4 regions of the Geminocystis sp. CENA526 genome follow, and region 1 is predicted to be linked to each of the others. Evidence: predicted binding sites of a transcription regulator. Region 1 holds the regulator's gene; each other region holds the start of a gene.

Region 1 (5,076 bases):
TATTCAAAAAGTATTGGGTCGTGAGCCTTACAGCGAAAGAGAAAAAATTGCTTGGTCGATCGTGGTAGTAAATAAAGGGATTAAAGGCTTCATTGATGAGTTATTAAACTCCGATGAATACTTAGAAAACTTTGGTTATGACATCGTACCTTACCAACGCCGTCGTAATTTACCTTCCCGGGAATTAGGAGAAAGACCCTTTAATATTTCTTCTCCTCGTTACGATGCTTACTATCGTGGCGTTCTCGGATTCCCTCAAATTATCTGGCAAAATCAAGTACGCCGTTTCGTACCTCAAGAAAAACAGGCAAAAGCAGGAGATCCTTCTTTATACCTCAATATGGCTCGTAGCATTAATGCTAAACCAGCTCCCACTCCCCGTGTTTCGGCAGGAAATATCAGTTTAGATAAAGTTCCTTACCGCCGTTAAGTTGATTTAAAGTTGATAGTTGATCAGAAATTGAGGAATGAATAATTAGGAAGAGATGATTTCTTGTTCCTAATTTCTAGTTCCCATCTGAGTATTTATACTCAAAAAAATTTCTTAAATATTAAATTTAATAAACAAAATAAAACCCTTTTTAAAACATTTGATAATCTGAAAAAGTAAGAATCAAATTTCATAAAGGGTAATGAAACATTTTTCCGACGACTGGATTAAAGAATGGTGTAATAAAAACGGTTGGACTGATCTGTTTGTAGAACGCCGTGATTATTGGGCTTTTCCTCCTCATGGGGTTATACCTTTGCCCATTCCTAAAGAAACTTTAATTGAAATCAAAGCTGAAAAAGGCTTTTCTCCACAGGAAAAAATTTGGTTGGGAAGTGCTATTATAATTACTTTAACGGCAATACTTTTAACTTATTTTCTCAATTGTCCTATGCCTTTAGTGTTTGCTTTTGCTTTTTGTTCGATCGTGGTGGGACATTTTGAAGTAGAGTGAATAGTGAATAGTGCATAATTTTTAATTCTTCATTCTTAATTCTTCATTCTTAATTCTTCATTCTTCATGAATTGGTGGCGAAAACTAAAAAATAATCCTTTGGCAAAATCAGGGTTTATCATTCTTGTATTTTTTTATGCTATGGTATTAGGTGCGGATTTTATTGCCCCCTATAATCCCTATTCTGCTCAGGAAAATGGTTCTTTATTGCCACCAACTACTATTTATTGGCGTAATCAAGATAAACAATTTATCGGACTTCATGTATATCCTACTACTCAAGGACGAACCGATATAAACACGGGCGATCGAACCTTAGAAATAGACTACACAAAACCTTCTCCCATTCGTTTATTTGTTAAGGGTGAACCCTATCAATTTTTACAAATAAAATTACCTTTACCCCCCACCTTTGACGAGGTAGAAATCTTCTCAGGTTTTACTCTGCAAAGACGTTTATTCGGTACTTTAGGAGAAGGAAAAATTAATCTTTTAGGCACAGATGAACAGGGTAGAGATCAATTTAGTAGAATATTATTTGGCGGAAGAATTAGCCTTTTTATTGGCTTAATTGGCATTTTAATTTCTTTTCCCCTCGGCATGATAATTGGAGGCATTGCAGGTTATTTTGGAGGCATTTTAGACAATATTTTAATGCGACTGGTGGAAGTTTTGATGACCATACCGGGTATTTATTTATTAGTAGCATTAGCCGCCGTTTTACCGCCGAGTTTGAGCAGTGCGCAGAGATTTATGTTAATTATTTTAATTACTTCTTTTATCGGTTGGTCGGGTTTAGCTAGAGTTATTAGGGGGCAAGTTTTAACCCTCAAAGAACAAGAATTTGTGCAGTCTGCTAGATCGATCGGGGCAAATTCTTTCTATATTATTATCAAGCATATTTTACCGCAAACAGCGACTTATATAGTCATTTCTGCCACTCTTTCCATTCCTAGTTTTATCGTGGCAGAATCTGTATTAAGTTTGATTGGTTTAGGCATTCAACAACCCGATCCCAGTTGGGGTAATTTACTGTCATTAGCCTCCAATGCTTCGGTATTAGTTTTACAACCTTGGCTAATTTTTCCTCCTGCTATTTTAATTATTTTAACGGTACTATCTTTTAATTTATTAGGGGATGGATTAAGGGATGCACTCGATCCCAAAAGCATTAGGAATTAAGAATTAAGGGTTCTTGAAACTAAATCGTAATAATAAATATAGTCTAAAGCTAATGATTAGATTCAAAATCTTGATTTTTCATTCTTTAACCTGACACCTGACACCTGACACCTGATACTTACCCTCATCAAAATACTTTTTGTGCACCCCCTAACTAAAACACTTTTTGAGCAAACCCTACTTATTACTCAATTTTTAAGCAAATTGTTGACTTAATGCGACTGGATTATGGACTGTAATTTTTTTCTTGGTAATAGAAATCAAGCCGTCTTGTCTTAATTCTCCTAGTAATCTTGTTACCGTCACCCGTGTTGAACCAATGGCTTCGGCAATAGCCTGATGGGATAGTTTGAGATCGATCGTAACACCATTAAGGCTAGGAATCCCAAAATCTCGACATAGTATCAACAGGAAACTAACTAAACGAGAAGCCATGTCACGATGGGCAAGGGTTTCAATCATTAATTCTGTTTGTAAAATTCGAGAAGACAATCCTTGTAACATAAGTCGTGATAGTTCAGGATTATCTCTTAACGCTCGTTGAAAATGCTCAATAGGGGCTGATAATAATTCTACAGGAGTGAAAGCCACCGCATGATAGAATCGATCGGACTTTTGCCCTGTTACCAAAGACAAAACCCCAAAAACACTATTTTCTCTCAATAAAGCTACTGTTATTTCCTCTCCTGCTTCATACACCCGTGACAATTTGACAGCACCCTTCATTAAAAAATATACCCTTTCTGCTGGATCTCCGGGAAAAAAAATTGTCTTACCACGTTCAAATCTTTCCACTACAGGAGTATAAATTCCAGCTCCAATTTGACGAAATACAGAGGCTAAAGGTTGTTCTTGATTTAAGATTGATTGCATAGGGGATAGTTACTTAATAATATTTAATGTTCGATCGAATAAAGGACACTTTTTATAAGAAGATAAGTAATTGTAAACTAGATAACTATCTATAACGTAATTAGTTTAATCAATTATTGTCAGATATTACAGAAAATTAAAGAAAAAATCAAGAATATGTTAGATTTAAAAGGAAAAAATGCCCTTGTAACTGGTATTGCTAATAATAAATCGATCGCATGGGGTATTGCTCAACAGCTACATAAAGCAGGGGCAAATATTGGTGTCACCTACCTGCCCGATGAAAAAGGGAGATTTGAGAAAAAAGTAGGAGAATTAGTTGCCCCTTTAAACCCTAGCGTTTTTTTACCCTGTAACGTACAAGATGATGCTCAAATAGATGAAACCTTTGCCCAAATTAAAGAAAAATGGGGACATATCGATATTTTAATCCATTGTTTAGCCTTTGCTCAAAAAGACGATTTAGCAGGAGATTTTAGCAACACTTCCCGTGATGGTTTTAAAACAGCCCTCGATATTAGTGCCTATTCTCTCACTCGTTTAGTACAATCAGCTAAACCCATGATGGCATCGGGAGGAAGTATTGTCACCTTAAGCTATTTAGGAGGAGTAAAAGTCATTCCCAACTATAACGTTATGGGTATTGCTAAATCAGCCTTAGAAATGAGTGTGCGTTATTTAGCCTCCGAATTAGGTAGTCAAAATGTAAGGGTAAATGCTATTTCGGCGGGTCCCATCCGCACCCTTGCATCTTCAGCCGTTGGGGGTATTTTAGACATGATTCACCATGTGGAAGCCGTTGCCCCCTTAAAACGTACCGTAACTCAAATCGAAGTAGGCAACACCGCCGCCTTTTTGTGCAGTGATTTAGCTAGTGGTATTACTGGACAAATTATTTATGTTGATGCAGGTTACGAAATAATGGGCATGACTCAAGGGTAATTAGGAATGAAGAATGAAGAATGAAGAATGAAGAATGAAGAATGAAGAATGAAGAATGAAGATTTTTATATAGATTTCTGATTTCTAATAAATATTGGGTTTAAACCTATCTGAAGTACTTTGAGACAACCGTACTTTTTAAAAATGTTAAAAAAAGTAACAATTTAGACAGATTGCTTGACAAAGTTGCGGTTTTAATATCCTTATGTTAGGTTATTTATATCTAATGAATTAATTGAGGAGTAAAACTAATGGAAACACCTACTAAACTGAGTTTGGAACAACAATTTAAGTTGGAAGTTCTCAAAGATCAAGTTAAAAAGTTAAGTCAAGAACAAGCCCAAGAATATTTAATTGAGGTATTTCGTCAGATGATGGTGAAAGATAACTTAATGAAACAATTATTCAAAAATGTGTAAAATTCCCTAGACGTTGTTGTAAATTTGATAATCATTGTATTTCTCGGCAATGAGATTCTTTGTTAACTGTTATCTAAATTCTATGTCTTTTATTTTTTATCTCAACAACGTCTTTTACTGAATTTTTTTATTGTCGCTACATTATGTCTAAAATGTTTAAGCTCGATCGAACTAATCTAACCACGAAAGGACAATTATTAAGCTAGACTATCAACAATGAAGTTTTAATGATCTCGATCGAACGTGAATAATACCAGAAATTTAGATTGGTTTTTAATCTGCTTAATAGTGGGATTAAGCTCCTTTGGTTCTTTAATTATTTATAGTACCCAAAGCTATGAGCAAATATCTGATTGGCAACAACAGCTAATTATGACAGTGGTGGGTTTTATTATTTTAATGGGTTTATCCTATTTTCCCTACGAAATACTATTACGATTTCATTGGATAACCTACGCCATAACCAATATACTGTTAGTAGTTGTCATTTTTGCGGGAGATACCGTTAATGGTGCGCAAAGATGGATTAATTTAGGCGGTTTTCACTTCCAACCCTCCGAATTTGCTAAAGTAGGTTTTATCGTCAGTCTATCCGCCCTATTACATTATCGAGACGGCTCAAAATTAATTAACCTTCTCCCCGTTATGGCAATGGTATCTGTACCTTGGATATTGACTTTAATTCAACCCGATTTAGGCACATCCCTTGTATTTGG
Region 2 (5,076 bases), on a different contig from region 1:
ACGGTAGTTTACTAGCACAGTATCAACCAAAACCTATTACTACCGAAGCAGAAAACGAGAGCGCGATCGCCCTTGCTCAAACATTAGAACACAAAGACAACTTAACCCAAGAAGAAATAACCTTATTAGAGCTATTGTATGTGTTAATTGAACAATTCGAGAATGATAATTACCCTATTACTGAAGGTAGCCCATTGGAGATATTAAGACATTTAATGGAGGAAAATAAGATCAAACAAGAAGAATTAATAGGTATTATAGGCTCAAGGGGAGTAGTTTCCGAAGTAGTAAATGGTAAAAGAGGTATTAGTAAAACCCAAGCTAAAGCCTTAGCTCAATTTTTCAATGTTGACATTTCCCTATTCATTTAATTTATCCTAGTGTAAAGTTATATGATTCCCGTGAACTACCTTAGAATTTAATAAGCTAAGACGCATTTAACTTACATTGACTAATTCACCCTTATTCTTAAATTTTTTACTCCAATTAATAATTAAACCTTCTTCATTTAATAAATAGTTTACTGTTTTTTCTAGCTGTTCTTTATTCTCAAATTCTCTATGAGCTATATATTCTTTTGCTGAATGCCATACTAACTCTATTAAGTTATAATCTGGACTATATGCAGGTAAATATTCTAGTCTAATATTTGGTAAATTCTGTTCTATTCTCTCTATTATTTCTTTTTTCTTATGAAAACTGGCATTATCTAATATGATGATAATTTTTGGACCAGATGTTTCAAAATCTTGTTCATTATTTCCTTTTTCTACCCATTCTTTTTTTACTTCTTCTTTTAACTTTTCTAGTTGTTCATAGAATGTTTCTGAATCTCCTTTTTTTAAAGCATTTTGTAAATAATGTTTTTCTTCCAGTGACAAGAAATTTTTAATAGGCATGACTACAATCAACAAATTTATTTGTGTTATTATGATTATAGACTATACAAGTGCGTTTTAGCTTATAAGACAATCCCTAGTTAATATCACGGCGATAAACGATACCATTATGCCCTTGAATCAATCTTGGTAATTCCTCATAGTTGATCACTTTAAAGGTTCTCATATCATAGGTTGTATATTTTGTCAAGCTATCTTCATTAAAATTAACATCTATTACCGTGAGGGTTTTTCGAGGAGGAGTGTCGGTATTAAGTAGTTGACGAGCGCCTGAACCTAAAGCCCCTGTATGTAATAATTGTAAATCTCCTTTATAAGCGGGATAATAGGCGTGTTGATGTCCACTGATATAAGTATGGACGTTATACTTTTCTAGTAATGCTCTTAATTGTTCAGGATTATGCAAGACTTCTCCGACTTTATCTCTCCCTTTGGCAACGGCGTATAGGGGTAAATGCCCGATAACTACTCTCATTTTGGCTTCTTGGGCGGTTTTCGAGGCAAGGCTTTTTTCTACCCATACCAATTTATCTTCAGGGATGCGACTGGTTGAACCATCCCACACTAAATAGAATATTCCGTTCTGTTCAAAGGTATAATAAAACGGGAATTGCGATCGATCGAGAAAATTAACCCCAGTGTTGTGGGTGGGATTATGCCAATATTCTACAGCTAAGTCTCTTTCCTGTTGAAAGGTGAATTGATTATTACGGATAGCGCCCGATGCGTCATGGTTGCCGATGGTAAAGCCAAAGGGAAGGTTTAAATTTCTTATGGGTTGGGCGATGTGACTGTCAAAAGCCTTCCACATAGCGCGAATTTGTTGAGGAGTAAGGGTGGATTTTTGCCCTGCTATCATGTCACCGCTACATAATATTAAATCTGGTTGCCAAAAAGGAATCATTTTGACGGCTAAATCTACCTCTTTTTCGTATTCTGTTGAACCATAAGCACTATTCAAATCACTAATTACTAATAATCTGGTGTCTCCCCTTGGGGGTTGTTTGAGATTATATTTGTCGATAATTTCTGCAATTTCTGGAGAAAAATTAGTTTTTCCTATTACTTGTTTATCAGTTAGATTATTACTAAAATAACTTACCAAGATAAAGGTAAGAAAAGCGACAATAGTTAAGGTTAATAATTTCAGTCTTTTGGAGTAAATAAAACTAAACATTGCACAATTCAATAACTTTTGTTTCTAAAGCATTCAAAGGATCAGCTCCTAGTTTTAAACTGGTTTCTAATTCCAATAATATCGGTAAACTAGATAATAATTGTTGGCTCGATCGAGCTTTGATTTCTTGTCTTAAAAAGTAGATTCTTTTGGGGTTGCCTAAATCTGCTGATTCAGCAATTTTTTTCTCGTCTTTTTCTCCTGATTCGATCATGGTTTTGACGATTGCCCAAGTGCGAAATTGCCCCACTAAAGTCGCTACAATCCTCAATGCTGGTTCATTTAAGGTAATTAAATCCTGTACTAAAGTTAAGGCTAAAGGAATATTTCGATCGAGAATAGCTTGGGCTAATTGTAAACTATTTTGAGTGCTAACATTCACTAAACTTTTAACGGTTTCTTCCTCGATGGGGGCTGAATTATTACCTTGATAAATAGCTAATTTTTCTAATTCTTGCCACAATAAACGGCTATCATTCCCTACACAACTAGCTAAAATTTTAATAGCAGAAGGAGTTAATTTTACTTGTTTTTCTTGGGCAACTTCTTCGACTTTTTTGATTAAAATTTCCGTCTGCCAAGGGGAAATTAATGCAAATTCTACTACCTTCGCATATTTCGTAATTAACTTGGTACTTTTGATTCTAGCATCTGGTTTTTTGCTGGTAGTTAACAAAAAATGAGTAGTGTCGGGAATTTGAGGAATTGTATTTTGTAATTGACTTAATAATTCTTCTGAACAACTTTGACAGATATTTGTTTCAAATAACCATACAACTCGATCGCCCCCACCAAAAGGAGGAGTCATCACCTGCATCAATGCAGAAAGAATAGAATCCTCTTTATCTCCTGCTAATTTGTCAAAATTGAACTGTATCCAGTCTCGATCGAGGGTATCTTGTTTTAAAGTGGAAATTGCCTGACTCATGGCAAAATCATCTTCACCCCAATATAAATAAATCGGCATAACAAATTGTTTTTTGTGAGTTAATTTATTTTTTGTTTTAGGTTAAAATGTAAAAAATACATATCTATTATGCAAAAATAGGCATAATAACGGGTTTCGGTATAAAAAATTACAAAAGGTAAAAGATAAAATTAATAATCTGTTGTCAAAGTAACTAAGAAAAACAGGACTTACACAATAATAACCTCAGTTCGTCATTCTGAGCTAAATACGGGCATATTAGCCCGTGCCACGGAATCTTAAACCCTATATTTTTGTGAAAATCATGTAAGTTCTGAGAAGTTTTAAGTTGTGCATAGCAACAAATACTTTCTTAAAAGTAATTAATTTTAATTTATATTGTAAAGTTTTATCATTAGAGGTTAAACCATGACGGTGGCAACGGAAAAAAAAGTTAAATTAAATAAGATAGAAAAAGTTAAAGCCGCAAAACACGGTTTAGACATTAGAGACGAATTAACTAAATTTGCCGAAATGGGGTGGGAGGCAATGGAGGAGGATGATTTAATTGTCCGCTTGAAGTGGTTTGGTATCTTTTTTCGCCCTGTCACTCCGGGTAAGTTTATGTTACGTTTGCGCATCCCTAACGGGGTTTTTACGAGCGAACAAATGCGCACTTTTGCCGATATTATCGATCGATATGGTGAAGACGGCAGTGCAGATATTACCACTCGTCAAAATATCCAATTAAGAGGAGTCCATTTACAAGACATTCCAGAGATTTTCCAACGCTTAGAAGATGTTGGCATTACCTCCGTTCAATCAGGCATGGATAATGTGCGTAACTTAACAGGTTCTCCCACTGCTGGAATTGATCCCGATGAATTATTTGATACTAGGGAATTAAATCAAAAATTACAAGACGTTATCACCAACAAAGGTAAAGGAAGCTACGAATTTAGCAACCTCCCCCGTAAGTTGAATATTGCCATTGACGGCGCTAGGGATAATTCTATTCATGCCGAAATTAATGATATTGCCTTTATTCCTGCTTTTAAAGATGGAGAATTTGGCTTTAATGTGTTAATTGGCGGTTATTTGTCGGCGCAACGATGCGCGGAGTCGATTCCCATGGATGTATGGGTAAAACCTAATGATGAAGTCATCGAACTTTCCACAGCAATCCTAGCGGTGTATAGTGAGTGTGGTTTAGAAGAAGGGTTAAGGGAAAATCGAGGTAAAGCACGGTTAATGTGGTTAGTCGATAAATGGGGCATGAATCGTTTTCGTTTGGAGGTAGAGAAAAAATTAGGTAAATCTTTACAGTTTGCCTCCCCTGAAGATGAAATTACCCAAGACAAAAAGGATCATTTAGGAGTACATCCTCAAAAACAAGAGGGTTATAGTTATATCGGTATTCATGTACCTGTAGGACATTTAGACGCTCAAGGAATGTATGAAATCGCCCGTTTAGCAGATATTTACGGTAATGGAGAAATTCGAGCAACTGTAGAACAAAATTTTATTATTCCTTTTGTGCCTAATGATAGAGTAGAGGCGTTTTTAGCTGAACCAATTTTACAAACTTATTCTGTTAATCCTAGTACTTTAACTCGATCGTTAATTTCCTGTACAGGCGCTCGTTATTGTAATTTTGCCCTTGTGGAAACAAAACAAAGAGGCTTAAAACTAGCTCAAGAATTGGATGCTGAGTTAAACATACCCCAAAGAGTGCGTATTCACTGGACAGGATGCCCTAATTCTTGTGGACAAGCCCAAGCTGGAGACATCGGTTTAATGGGTACAAAAGCCAAAAAAGACGGGCAAGTAGTAGAAGGAGTTAACCTCTTTTTAGGAGGCAAAGTTGGCAAGGATGCCCATTTAGGGGAAGTAGCACAAAAAAGTATCCCTTGTGATGATCTAAAAGGAGTACTCAAAGAGTTATTAATTGATCAATTTGGTGCGATCGAAAAATAATAAATTCCTAGATTGGGTGAGCGACAGCGTAACCCAACAAAACACCCTCTACTTGATTTTTAATAAAGTTCGAGAGAGGAGTTCGATCGAGATTTGATGAATCATGTACAATGAAA
Region 3 (5,076 bases), on a different contig from region 1:
CTTAATACTCGATACCTTTTTAATGATGACCATTTCGATCGATAATAAATAGTTGATCCATAGTAAGTATCGATAAAAATGTCCGAAGTTAGAAAAGCTGTTCAAAAACTTTATAACACATATCCTTTTCCACCTGATCCTTTATTAGACGAACCACCTCCGGGGTATAATTGGCGTTGGCACTATCAATCAGCGTATAACTTTTGTACTGGAATGAAACCCCAACAGGAAAAAATTCGTATTTTGGATGCTGGTTGTGGTACAGGTTCAGGCACGGAATATTTAGTCTTACACAATCCCTATGCAGAAATAGTTGCCGTTGACTTAAGCGAAAATGCCCTCGCCACAGCCCAAAAACGTCTCGAAAAATCAGGGGTATTAAACAATTTTCACGGTACAATCACTTTTAAACAACTTCCCTTAGAATCCGCTACTACTTTAGAGGGTACTTTTGATTTAATTAATTGTGTTGGCGTATTACATCATTTACCCGAACCCGAAATAGGTATTAAAGCCCTAGCGGAAAAATTGGCAGAGGGAGGCATAATGCACATTTTCGTTTATGGTGAGTTGGGCAGATGGGAAATTGCTTTAATGCAAAAGGCGATCGCACTGCTACAGGGTGACAAAAGAGGTGATTACACTGACGGTGTGAAGGTTGGTAGGGATGTTTTTGCCACTTTACCCGAAGATAATCGTTTAGTGGTGAAAGAAAAACAGCGTTGGCAATGGGAAAATCAACGAGATGAATGTTTTGCCGATATGTATGTGCATCCTTGCGAGACGGATTATAATATTGACACTTTATTCGATTTTATCAAGGTTTCTGGTTTAGAATTTATTGGGTTTTCTAATCCTGATACATGGCAATTAGAGAGATTAATTGGGAAAAATCAAGACTTAATTAATAGGGCAAATAATTTGACTCCTCAACAACGTTTTCGTTTGATCGAACTGCTCGATCCTGATAATATTACTCACTATGAATTTTTCTTAGCAAAACCACCTTTAAAAAGAGCAACTTGGGCGGATGATGAGTTATTAAAAATGGCTAAACCTGAGTTAAATCCGTGTCTATTTGGTTGGGAAAGTAAGGGGTTATTAGATTATCAATTTCAACCTATAACCCTTGATGATGAGGAGTTTATTTTCATGCAATATTGTGCCAAAAATCCTCAAGCAAATTTAACAGTAAATGATATTATTACCCAAACTAATTTAAGTCTCGATCGAGTTCGATCGATGATCAAAAAACAACTTGTTATGATGAGTGTTAATTCTTAATTCTTAATTCTTAATTTTTAATTCTGACTAACTCATTTTAAATCTACCACCCTTAGCAGGATCAGTCCAATCACAAGAATAACCTTTGGTTTCAGCTACAAACTGATTCCAAGGTACAGCGTCAATGGGTCCATCGGTAGCATAGACAATATCAAATAAACCATCATCTCTCACTTGACCAATACGCACGGTTTTCGCAATATGATGATTAGGTAATAGTGTAACAGGTCCATGAGGAGCGGGGAAAGTTTGTCCCACGGCGCTCGATCGAACTTTCTCAATATCATCTACACCACCGGCGGCTTCAACAGCTTGTTTCCAGAGATATACCATAGTATAAGCCGCTTCCATAGGATCATTCACCACCCGATCTTGACCATATTCTGCCTTGAAAGCCTCGACAAATTTAGTGTTTTCAGGACTTTCAACGGTTTGAAAATAATTCCACGCCGCATAATGCCCTTTGAGATATTCAACCCCAATTTGTTGTACTTCTTCTTCCGCAATACTTACGGACATAACAGGATATTTGTCAGGAGTTAAACCAGCCGCCTGAATTTGCTTAAAGAAAGCTACGTTACTATCACCATTAAGACTATTAAAAATTACACCGCCATCAGGCAAGGCATTTCTAATCTTGGTAATAATAGGGGTAACTTCAGTATTTCCTAAAGGTAAATAATCCTCCCCGACAACTTTACCGCCTTTAGCCTCTAATTGAGCTTTAATGATGGTATTTGCAGTACGAGGGAAAACATAGTCAGAACCGACTAAGAAAAACTCTTTCCCTTTGTTTTCTAATAACCAGTCCACCGCAGGTTCAATTTGTTGATTAGGAGCAGCCCCCGTATAAAATATATTACGAGAACATTCTTGACCTTCGTATTGTACGGGATACCATAACATATGGTTTTTGGATTCAAACACTGGTAATACGGCTTTGCGACTTGCAGAAGTCCAACAACCGAATACTGTAGCGACTTGATCTTGATCTATCAGTTTATTAGCTTTTTCTGCAAAAGTATCCCAGTTAGACTGTCCATCTTCCACAATGGCTTCGATTTGTTTGCCTAAAACCCCTCCAGAGGCATTAATTTCTTTGATTGCTAGTTTTTCAGCATCAACCACACTGGTTTCACTAATTGCCATAGTACCACTGAGGGAGTGTAAAATACCGACTTTAATGGTATCTCCACTGGCGGAGGGTTCTGTAGGAGTTACGGCAGTATCATCGGCGGGTGGAGCATCTCCACAGGCTTTTAACAATAAACTCGTTCCGATCGTAGCAGAGCCATATAAGAGAAATTTTCTTCTACCAAGTCTGGACATGATTTAATTCTTACTATTTTTCTGTGTTAGACTTAATCATGGTAAAGATAAGGTTAATAAAATTATGTATCTTAGGATACATTTTTCTCTAAGGGAAATCGGACTGTGGAACAATTAATCCTGTTCATTCTCAGTTTGACATAAAAAATAAGAAAAAACTCTGTCTTTCCTAATTCCTAATTCCTAATTCAAATTTATCTGCGCCAAGATACTTTAGGTAAAATTTGTTCCATATCAACTCTGCCTTGATACTTTTGAGCAAAGTTAAGTAAAGAATCGAGGAGAGAATCAGAGAGATAATGAGGTTGTAAGCCTAAATCTAATAAGTTAGTATTTTTAGCGTTAAAATAGTGTTTTTCTAACTCTACTCTTGGATTTTCAATATTATTAACTTCCACTTTTAAGCCTAAAGTTGTACCTGCTTTTTGTACCATACTTGCTAAGTCATTGATACTGAATAACTCGGTGAATTGATTAAACACACGGAATTTTCCAGCTTCCGCAGGATTGGCGATGGCAAGTTCCATACAACGTACAGTATCACGAATATCGAGGAAAGCGCGAGTTTGTCCACCACTACCATATACTGTTAAAGGATGTCCGATGGCGGCTTGAATACAGAAACGATTTAAAGCAGTACCGAAAACACCATCATAGTCAAGGCGGTTAATGAGTAACTCATCCATACCTGTTTCTTCCGTTAACACACCATAGACAACCCCTTGGTTTAAATCTGTGGCACGAATACCCCATACTTTACAAGCAAAGTGAATATTATGGCTATCGTGAACTTTACTTAAATGATAGAAACTACCCGGTTGTTTGGGATAGGGTAACACATCTTTACGCCCGTTATGCTCAATTTCAATATAACCTTCTTCAATATCAATATTTGGTGTACCATATTCGCCCATTGTACCCAACTTCACTAAATGAGAATCGGGAAACTCCTCTTTGATAGCATAGAGAATGTTTAACGTACCTACTACGTTGTTAACTTGAGTAAATACAGCGTGTTCTCGATCGATCATCGAATAGGGTGCGCTACGTTGTTCGCCAAAATGTACGATCGATTCTGGTTCAAACTTACGAAAGGCTTTGATTAAAAAATCGTAATTAGTAATATCACCAATAAATAACTCAATTTTTTTACCCGTTAATTCATACCAACGTTGAATCCTTTGCTTAATTGGTGCAATAGGAGTTAAAGTATCGACTCCTAACTTACTATCCCAATGACGACGACCTAAACTATCGAGAATAGCTACATCATAACCTTTATTTGATAAATGGAGCGCCGTTGCCCAACCGCAATAACCGTCTCCGCCTATTACTAATGCTTTCATTTCTATTATTTTTAACTAATTATCAATATTTAGGTAATTTACCAATTATTGGCACACAAAAGATCATCAAAATCTTTTTTTTCTAAGTTTTTTTCTTGAACTTATTACTCTTTACTTTTTCTTAACCAAAAATTTCAGCATAAAACAGCGCCGCTTCGAGAAGTAACGAGTCTTACTTTCTGGCGATAGGCTTTATCCCCCGTTCCAGAAGTCTTGAATACTGTTAATTGATTTATGTCAATTATTTATTAAATAGACTTCTCCAGAAATTATGATTTTATCACCGTAGAACAGGCATCTTGCCTGTATTTTTTAAGATGTCTGTTATAATCCAATTTTTACGTTTGATTTATTCAGCAAATCCTAATTATTTTGATTCTCTCCAAACAAATGATCTAATATCCTCTTATTTTCCGTTTGCAATCCCTTGATTTCTGATTGCATGGTTTTAATATCAGACTGCATAGTTTTCATGATTCCGACACTCTCGACAAACATTTCACTCAGAGAAGCCATTTGTAGTCGAACTTCGCTAATTTCTGCTTGATTTTGTGCGGTTTGTGCCACTAATGCCTGAATATCCGCTCTAATTTCTGCTTGATTTTGTGCCGTCTGTGCTACCAATGCTCGAATATCCGCTTGATTTTGTGCGGTTTGTGCTACCAATGCTCGAATATCAGTTTGATTTTGTGCGGTTTGTGCTACCAATGCTCGAATATCAGTTTGATTTTGTGCGGTTTGTGCTACCAATGCTCGAATATCAGTTTGATTTTGTGCGGTTTGTGCCACTAATGCCCGAATATCAGTTTGATTTTGTGCGGTTTGTGCCACTAATGCCCGAATATCATTTTGATTATTAACGGCAACTTTTGCACAAGTTTCTAAAAGTATCTCTACCTGTTTTAATCTTTGTTCTGACATCTTATTTCATTAAGTTAATCAACTGTAAAACATTATATTCTATTAATGGTGGGCGGTGCATCGCCCTACATTTTTAGAAGTTTCACACTTATAGCAAAAGTAAAACATTGAGATTTCTTCGTTCCTCTCGAAATGACAGAATATCATTAGAGGTGTGTAAGACTTACATTTTATGAGTCTAGTTTTAATACTGCCA
Region 4 (5,076 bases), on a different contig from region 1:
CTGATTCAAAGATCGATCGATATAATGCTTCATTTTCTTCTAATTTTACCGTAATTTGTCTTTGCTCAGTAATATCAATAATTGTACCAATAATATAATTTTCTTTATCAAGAATAGTCTTTCTAATGCAAATAGTTTCTAGCCAACGAATTTCATTACTATTGGGAAGACAATAACGATAGGAAAAGTGAGTTGACTTTCCTTCCCATAAAGTTAGGGATAATTTTTGCAAAAATAATAATTTATCTTCAGGGTGAATATTATCTAACCAAAAACTCAATAAAGGTTTGTGAATATCCTCATCTTTTCCTAGTATTTTTTGCGTTTCTTCATTGACATAAATTAAATTACCTAGTTTGTCTAAACGAAATATTCCTAAAGGTAAATTTTCGGCTAAATCAGCATAAATTTTTTTGATTAACTTAACTTCTGTTTGTGATTTGATTTCTTTAGTGACATCTTTAATGGTATAAAGAAGATATTTGTCTTTTTCATCATCAATATATTTAATACTAACGAGTAACCCAATATTTTCTCCTTTAATATTATCAAGAAAAATAGGGATATTTTTTAATACTTTTTTATTTTTTAGTTGTATTAAATTAATCTTTAAGGTTGGTAAAATTTGTTTAATATGCTGTTTATTTTTTATATTTTTATTAGAATATTTGAGCATTTTATTGAAGGTGGAAGAAACATAAAAAAGATTTCCATTAATATCAGTAATAACAACAGCGTCACTGATTAAATCTAATAAATGAGGAAATAATTTATGGAGATTTTCCTTAGAATTAACCATAATTGAGAATTAAGAATTAAGAATTAAGAATTAAGAATTAAGAATTAAAAACTATTAACTATAGCAATCAGGAATCATTTGTGAGAAATAAATTATTAGAAAAAAATATCGAAGATACGACTACTCTTGCCTTTTGCCTCTTTTCTTCTATGATAAGATAATTTTCACAACTCATAACTGACTGTTATATTAACTATTCATCTAAGGCTTTTTTCGCTATTTTGGTGATATAAATTGTTACGGCAACAGTAGCAATTAACCCTACAATATTTAATATTAACCTCAATGTATCGGTATTTCCAGTTGTTACTTCTAAGGCAGTTTTCGGGATTGAGCCAATATAAACATACATAATTGTACCGGGTAACATTCCTATCCATGAGGCAAAGAAATAATCTCTTAAGGATACTTTTGTCACTCCAAAGGCATAGTTTAAAAAGACGAAGGGAAAAAGAGGAGATAGCCTTGTTAAACCGACTATTTTCCAGCCTTCTTTTGCCACAGCCCGATCGATCGAGGTAAACTTAGGTTGGGATTCTATTTGTTTTTCTACCCAACCTCGCAAAAAATAACGTCCGAGGAGAAAAGCAAGGGTTGCGCCTGTTACCGATGCGATCGATACTAAGATAGAGCCTTTTACTACTCCAAAGATTAACCCTGCGCCTAAAGTTAAGGCTGAACCCGGTATTAAAAAGATCGTGGCGATGATATAAATAAGTATAAACCCCAGTACTCCCCAGATGCCCCAAAGTTCGATCGAATCCGTGAAGTTGTTGAAAAAGTTGTTAATATATTCAAATATTTCCATAGGTAAGCAAAATTAATTGTATGTTTACATTGAGAAAAGTAAGCTAAAACCCATTTAATTTACCGTTTTTATTAAGTCTTGAAAATGATTTCATTACTTAGGGTTTGCTGAATAAATCAAAAGGTTATTAAAATCAATGGTTTAGGCACACTATATTCACAAAAAAGTGTGAATTTTTGGCAATTTTTACTCAAAAACAGGGCATTTCAAATCTGATTATTCACAATATACCTGTGTACTTGTTGAAGAGATAACGCTTCAAAATCTTGATTTTTCATTCTTTAACCTGACACCTGATACCTGATGCCTGATACCTACCCTCATCAAAATACTTTTTGTGCACCCCCTAAATAAAAAAACCCGCCTTCTCAAAGACGGGGCTTAAAAATTTATTAACCTAAAGTTCAATACCAGAGCTAACTTCTCCGACACTAGAACCAAAACCACCGGCAAGAATGTCAGCTTCTTTAACAAATCCGCTATAGGCTTCCATACCGTGTTCGGAAATATCTAAACCTTTCACTTCTTCTTCGGTGTGAACTCTAATGCCTACAGTAGCTTGAAGTCCATACCATGCGGCTGTACTAAAAGCAACGGTAAATCCGCCGATGGTTAGAATACCGATAATTTGAGCGAATAATAAATTAATACCACCGCCAAATAATAGGCCTCCATCAGTAGCAAAAATACCAACTGCTAAAGTTCCCCAAATACCACAAACTAAGTGAACGGAAGTAGCACCTACAGGATCATCAATTTTTAACACTTGGTCAAAGAAAGCAACAGAGAATACGACTAAGACACCTGCGATCGCACCGATAATAACGGCACTAAAATAACCAACACTAGCACATCCAGCAGTAATACCCACTAAACCAGCTAAAATACCGTTAATAATCATGGATAAATCTGGTTTACCATCTTTTGCCCAAGACGTGGCAGTAGCTGTCACAGCACCTGCCGAAGCGGCGAGGTTAGTGGTTACAGCAATATAGGGAACATTGGCAGTGGCGGCTAATTCAGAACCGGGGTTAAAACCGAACCAACCAATCCAAAGGATTAAACACCCCAAAGTGGCGATACTCATATTGTGACCAGGTATAGCATTAACTTTACCGTCACTAGAGTATTTACCTTGACGAGGACCTAAAATCGCAGCCCCCATGAGTGCTGCCCAACCACCGACAGAGTGAACGACAGTAGAACCTGCAAAGTCACTGAAACCTAATTCATCTAACCAACCACCATTCCAGACCCAATGACCAGTGATAGGATAAGAAATACCAACTAACAAAAGACTAAAAATTAAGAAAGCATCAAAACGGATTCTTTCAGCTACCGCACCAGATACGATGGTGGCGGCGGTGGCGGCGAAGGCTACTTGGAATAAGAAAGAGATAGGAGCTGGAATTGCGGCAGGATAATTTTCATCTCCGTAGGGTGTAGCGTCACCATTAAAGAAAAATCCTTGTAAACCGATAAAGCCGTTACCCTCACCGTACATAAAACCATAACCGATCGCCCAATAAATCATGGTAGCAATGGCAAATACGATTAAGTTCTTCGCTAAAATATTAACAGCATTTTTTTGACGACAAAAACCAGTTTCTAACATAGCGAAACCAGCGTTCATGAAGATAACTAAAATAGAACACACTAACAAAAAGATGGAATCTAAAACAATTTTAACTTGATCTAAATCTTCAGGACCATCAAAACCCTGCGCCATTGCTGCGGTATTCCACACCATAACGATAATTGCCGTTAAGGGAATACAAGCCAACCAATAGGGAGAGAAGACATTTTTGATACGAGCTATAGAATTAAGTATAAAGTTTCCTTGATCTTTCGATCGAGATACTTTTCTATTCATTTTTTTTGACATCATCACCATGGATTTTTACTGGTATAGATTTGCTTCAAAACTACATAAGAATTGAGGATTTAATCTCTTAAGTCTTCAATTAACTGTTAAATATTGGTATGTTTTACTTAATAAGTTCTGTATCGAAAAATACAATTAACAATGAACAATGAACAATTAATAATTAACAATGGATAATGAATAAATTAATTCTAGCTTCTTAAAATATGTTTCCAGAATTTTGGTTTAACCTTTCTCCTCAAATTCAATCCGTTATTGTTCACTTAGGATTTTTAAGTGTGGGATTTGTAATTATCTATCTCATTTTATTTTTTATCTTACGTCCCCTTTTTCGTCAGTTAGAAAAAGATATTGCTCTGGTTACTCTCAATGTATCGGGGTATCCCCTTCTCAGTGTTTTTACAATACTTAATCTTAAATTTACATTTCGAGATTTACACTTCATCATCGATCGAAATATTCTCGAAAATATCTTTACTGTCATCATCATCATTATTATCAGTTTTTGGCTTGTCGCTCTTTTAAAACAAGTAATTATTTACTATCTGAAACAATATACTCAACAAACCGAGGTAATGTGGGATGATGTGTTATTACCTTTAGTAGAAGCCGTTATTCCCGTCATCATTTTTTTATTTGGAGGGGTTTTTTCCTTAAAAACTTTTGGCGTTGATTTAACAGGAATTTGGGTAACATTGGGGGGCGCTACTTTTATTATTGGTTTTGCCTTAAAAGATATTCTCGCTAATTTTTTCAGTGGCATTGTCTTGTTGATTGATACCCCTTTTCAATTCGGGGATGTGTTGCGTCTGGAAGATGGATCGATCGGAATGTTATGTCGTATCGGAGTTAGGGTGACACAAATTTATCTTTTTGATAATCACTGCGACGTTTATATTCCCAATAGTGTTTTACAAAATCAAAATATCACTAATTTAAGTCGTCCTACTTCTTATTTCTACTATTCTCGTACCTTAGAAATTCCTGCGAATTATGAATTAGAGTATCTGCAAAAAACTATTACCGAAGTGGTTTTAGCTCATCCTGACACTTTAGCCAATATCGAACAAAAATTGAGTTTGATCGATCGATATTACCTAGAAAATGAATCATCTGTTCAATTACAACAAGAAATTGGTAAATTAAGACTCTTAGCAGAACAACAAGTTAACGACAAACTAGAAGAAATCGAATATTCTTTAGAAGCCTTAGTGGTGACACTACAATTCGCCGAAAAAGGAGGCTTAACTTCCGAAGAAATCGCCAACATTATCCAAGAATATCAACAAGTTTTAGAGTTAATTGGTTTCAATATAGAAGAAAATCAAGATACCTTCCTTCAGGAATTTATCGAGTCTCAAGATTCAGAAGCATTAATCGAATTAGTCAGAAAATGGTATCGTCTTTGGTTGAAAGACCCCAATTTACAAGAAGAAGACCTTTACTTAATTCCCCAAGAGTGGGATCGTAAAATAAACCTGATCAAAAAAAGAACCTATCGCTTATACCAAAAAATTATTAATCCTCAATTAGAAGAAACTCGTTTAGATGATTATGTTTTAGAGTTGAGTGACTGGTTTAAAT

What was found. The regulator NtcA, encoded in region 1, controls nitrogen genes in cyanobacteria. The targets are predictions, from matches to a motif close to TTTGTANCNNNNGNTACAAA.
Region 2: a site for NtcA is predicted at 3,140-3,159, ahead of ACN4EE_RS01450 (ferredoxin--nitrite reductase). Genes of this name have one in related genera too.
Region 3: a site for NtcA is predicted at 2,677-2,696, ahead of urtA (urea ABC transporter substrate-binding protein). Genes of this name have one in related genera too.
Region 4: a site for NtcA is predicted at 3,609-3,628, ahead of ACN4EE_RS03690 (ammonium transporter). Genes of this name have one in related genera too.

The regions. Positions count from the first base shown of each region.
Region 1 is NZ_JBLZFY010000008.1:2,674-7,749, forward strand. It holds gene ACN4EE_RS03970 (phycobilisome rod-core linker polypeptide) at 1-430, shown strand, start outside; gene ACN4EE_RS03975 (slr1957 family protein) at 633-944, shown strand; gene ACN4EE_RS03980 (ABC transporter permease) at 1,011-2,126, shown strand; gene ntcA (global nitrogen regulator NtcA) at 2,322-2,999, opposite strand; gene fabI (enoyl-ACP reductase FabI) at 3,156-3,941, shown strand; gene ACN4EE_RS03995 (NblA/ycf18 family protein) at 4,193-4,360, shown strand; gene rodA (rod shape-determining protein RodA) at 4,604-5,076, shown strand, end outside.
Region 2 is NZ_JBLZFY010000002.1:141,529-146,604, forward strand. It holds gene ACN4EE_RS01430 (helix-turn-helix domain-containing protein) at 1-371, shown strand, start outside; partial or broken gene ACN4EE_RS01435 (transposase) at 438-845, opposite strand; gene ACN4EE_RS01440 (metallophosphoesterase family protein) at 976-2,076, opposite strand; gene holA (DNA polymerase III subunit delta) at 2,069-3,043, opposite strand; gene ACN4EE_RS01450 (ferredoxin--nitrite reductase) at 3,413-4,960, shown strand.
Region 3 is NZ_JBLZFY010000062.1:7,540-12,615, reverse strand. It holds gene ACN4EE_RS15230 (class I SAM-dependent methyltransferase) at 79-1,284, shown strand; gene urtA (urea ABC transporter substrate-binding protein) at 1,312-2,613, opposite strand; gene ACN4EE_RS15220 (NAD-dependent epimerase/dehydratase family protein) at 2,808-3,959, opposite strand; gene ACN4EE_RS15215 (hypothetical protein) at 4,323-4,880, opposite strand; gene lepA (translation elongation factor 4) at 5,051-5,076, opposite strand, start outside.
Region 4 is NZ_JBLZFY010000007.1:23,499-28,574, reverse strand. It holds gene ACN4EE_RS03700 (PAS domain S-box protein) at 1-799, opposite strand, end outside; gene ACN4EE_RS03695 (TVP38/TMEM64 family protein) at 993-1,607, opposite strand; gene ACN4EE_RS03690 (ammonium transporter) at 2,005-3,480, opposite strand; gene ACN4EE_RS03685 (mechanosensitive ion channel family protein) at 3,699-5,076, shown strand, end outside.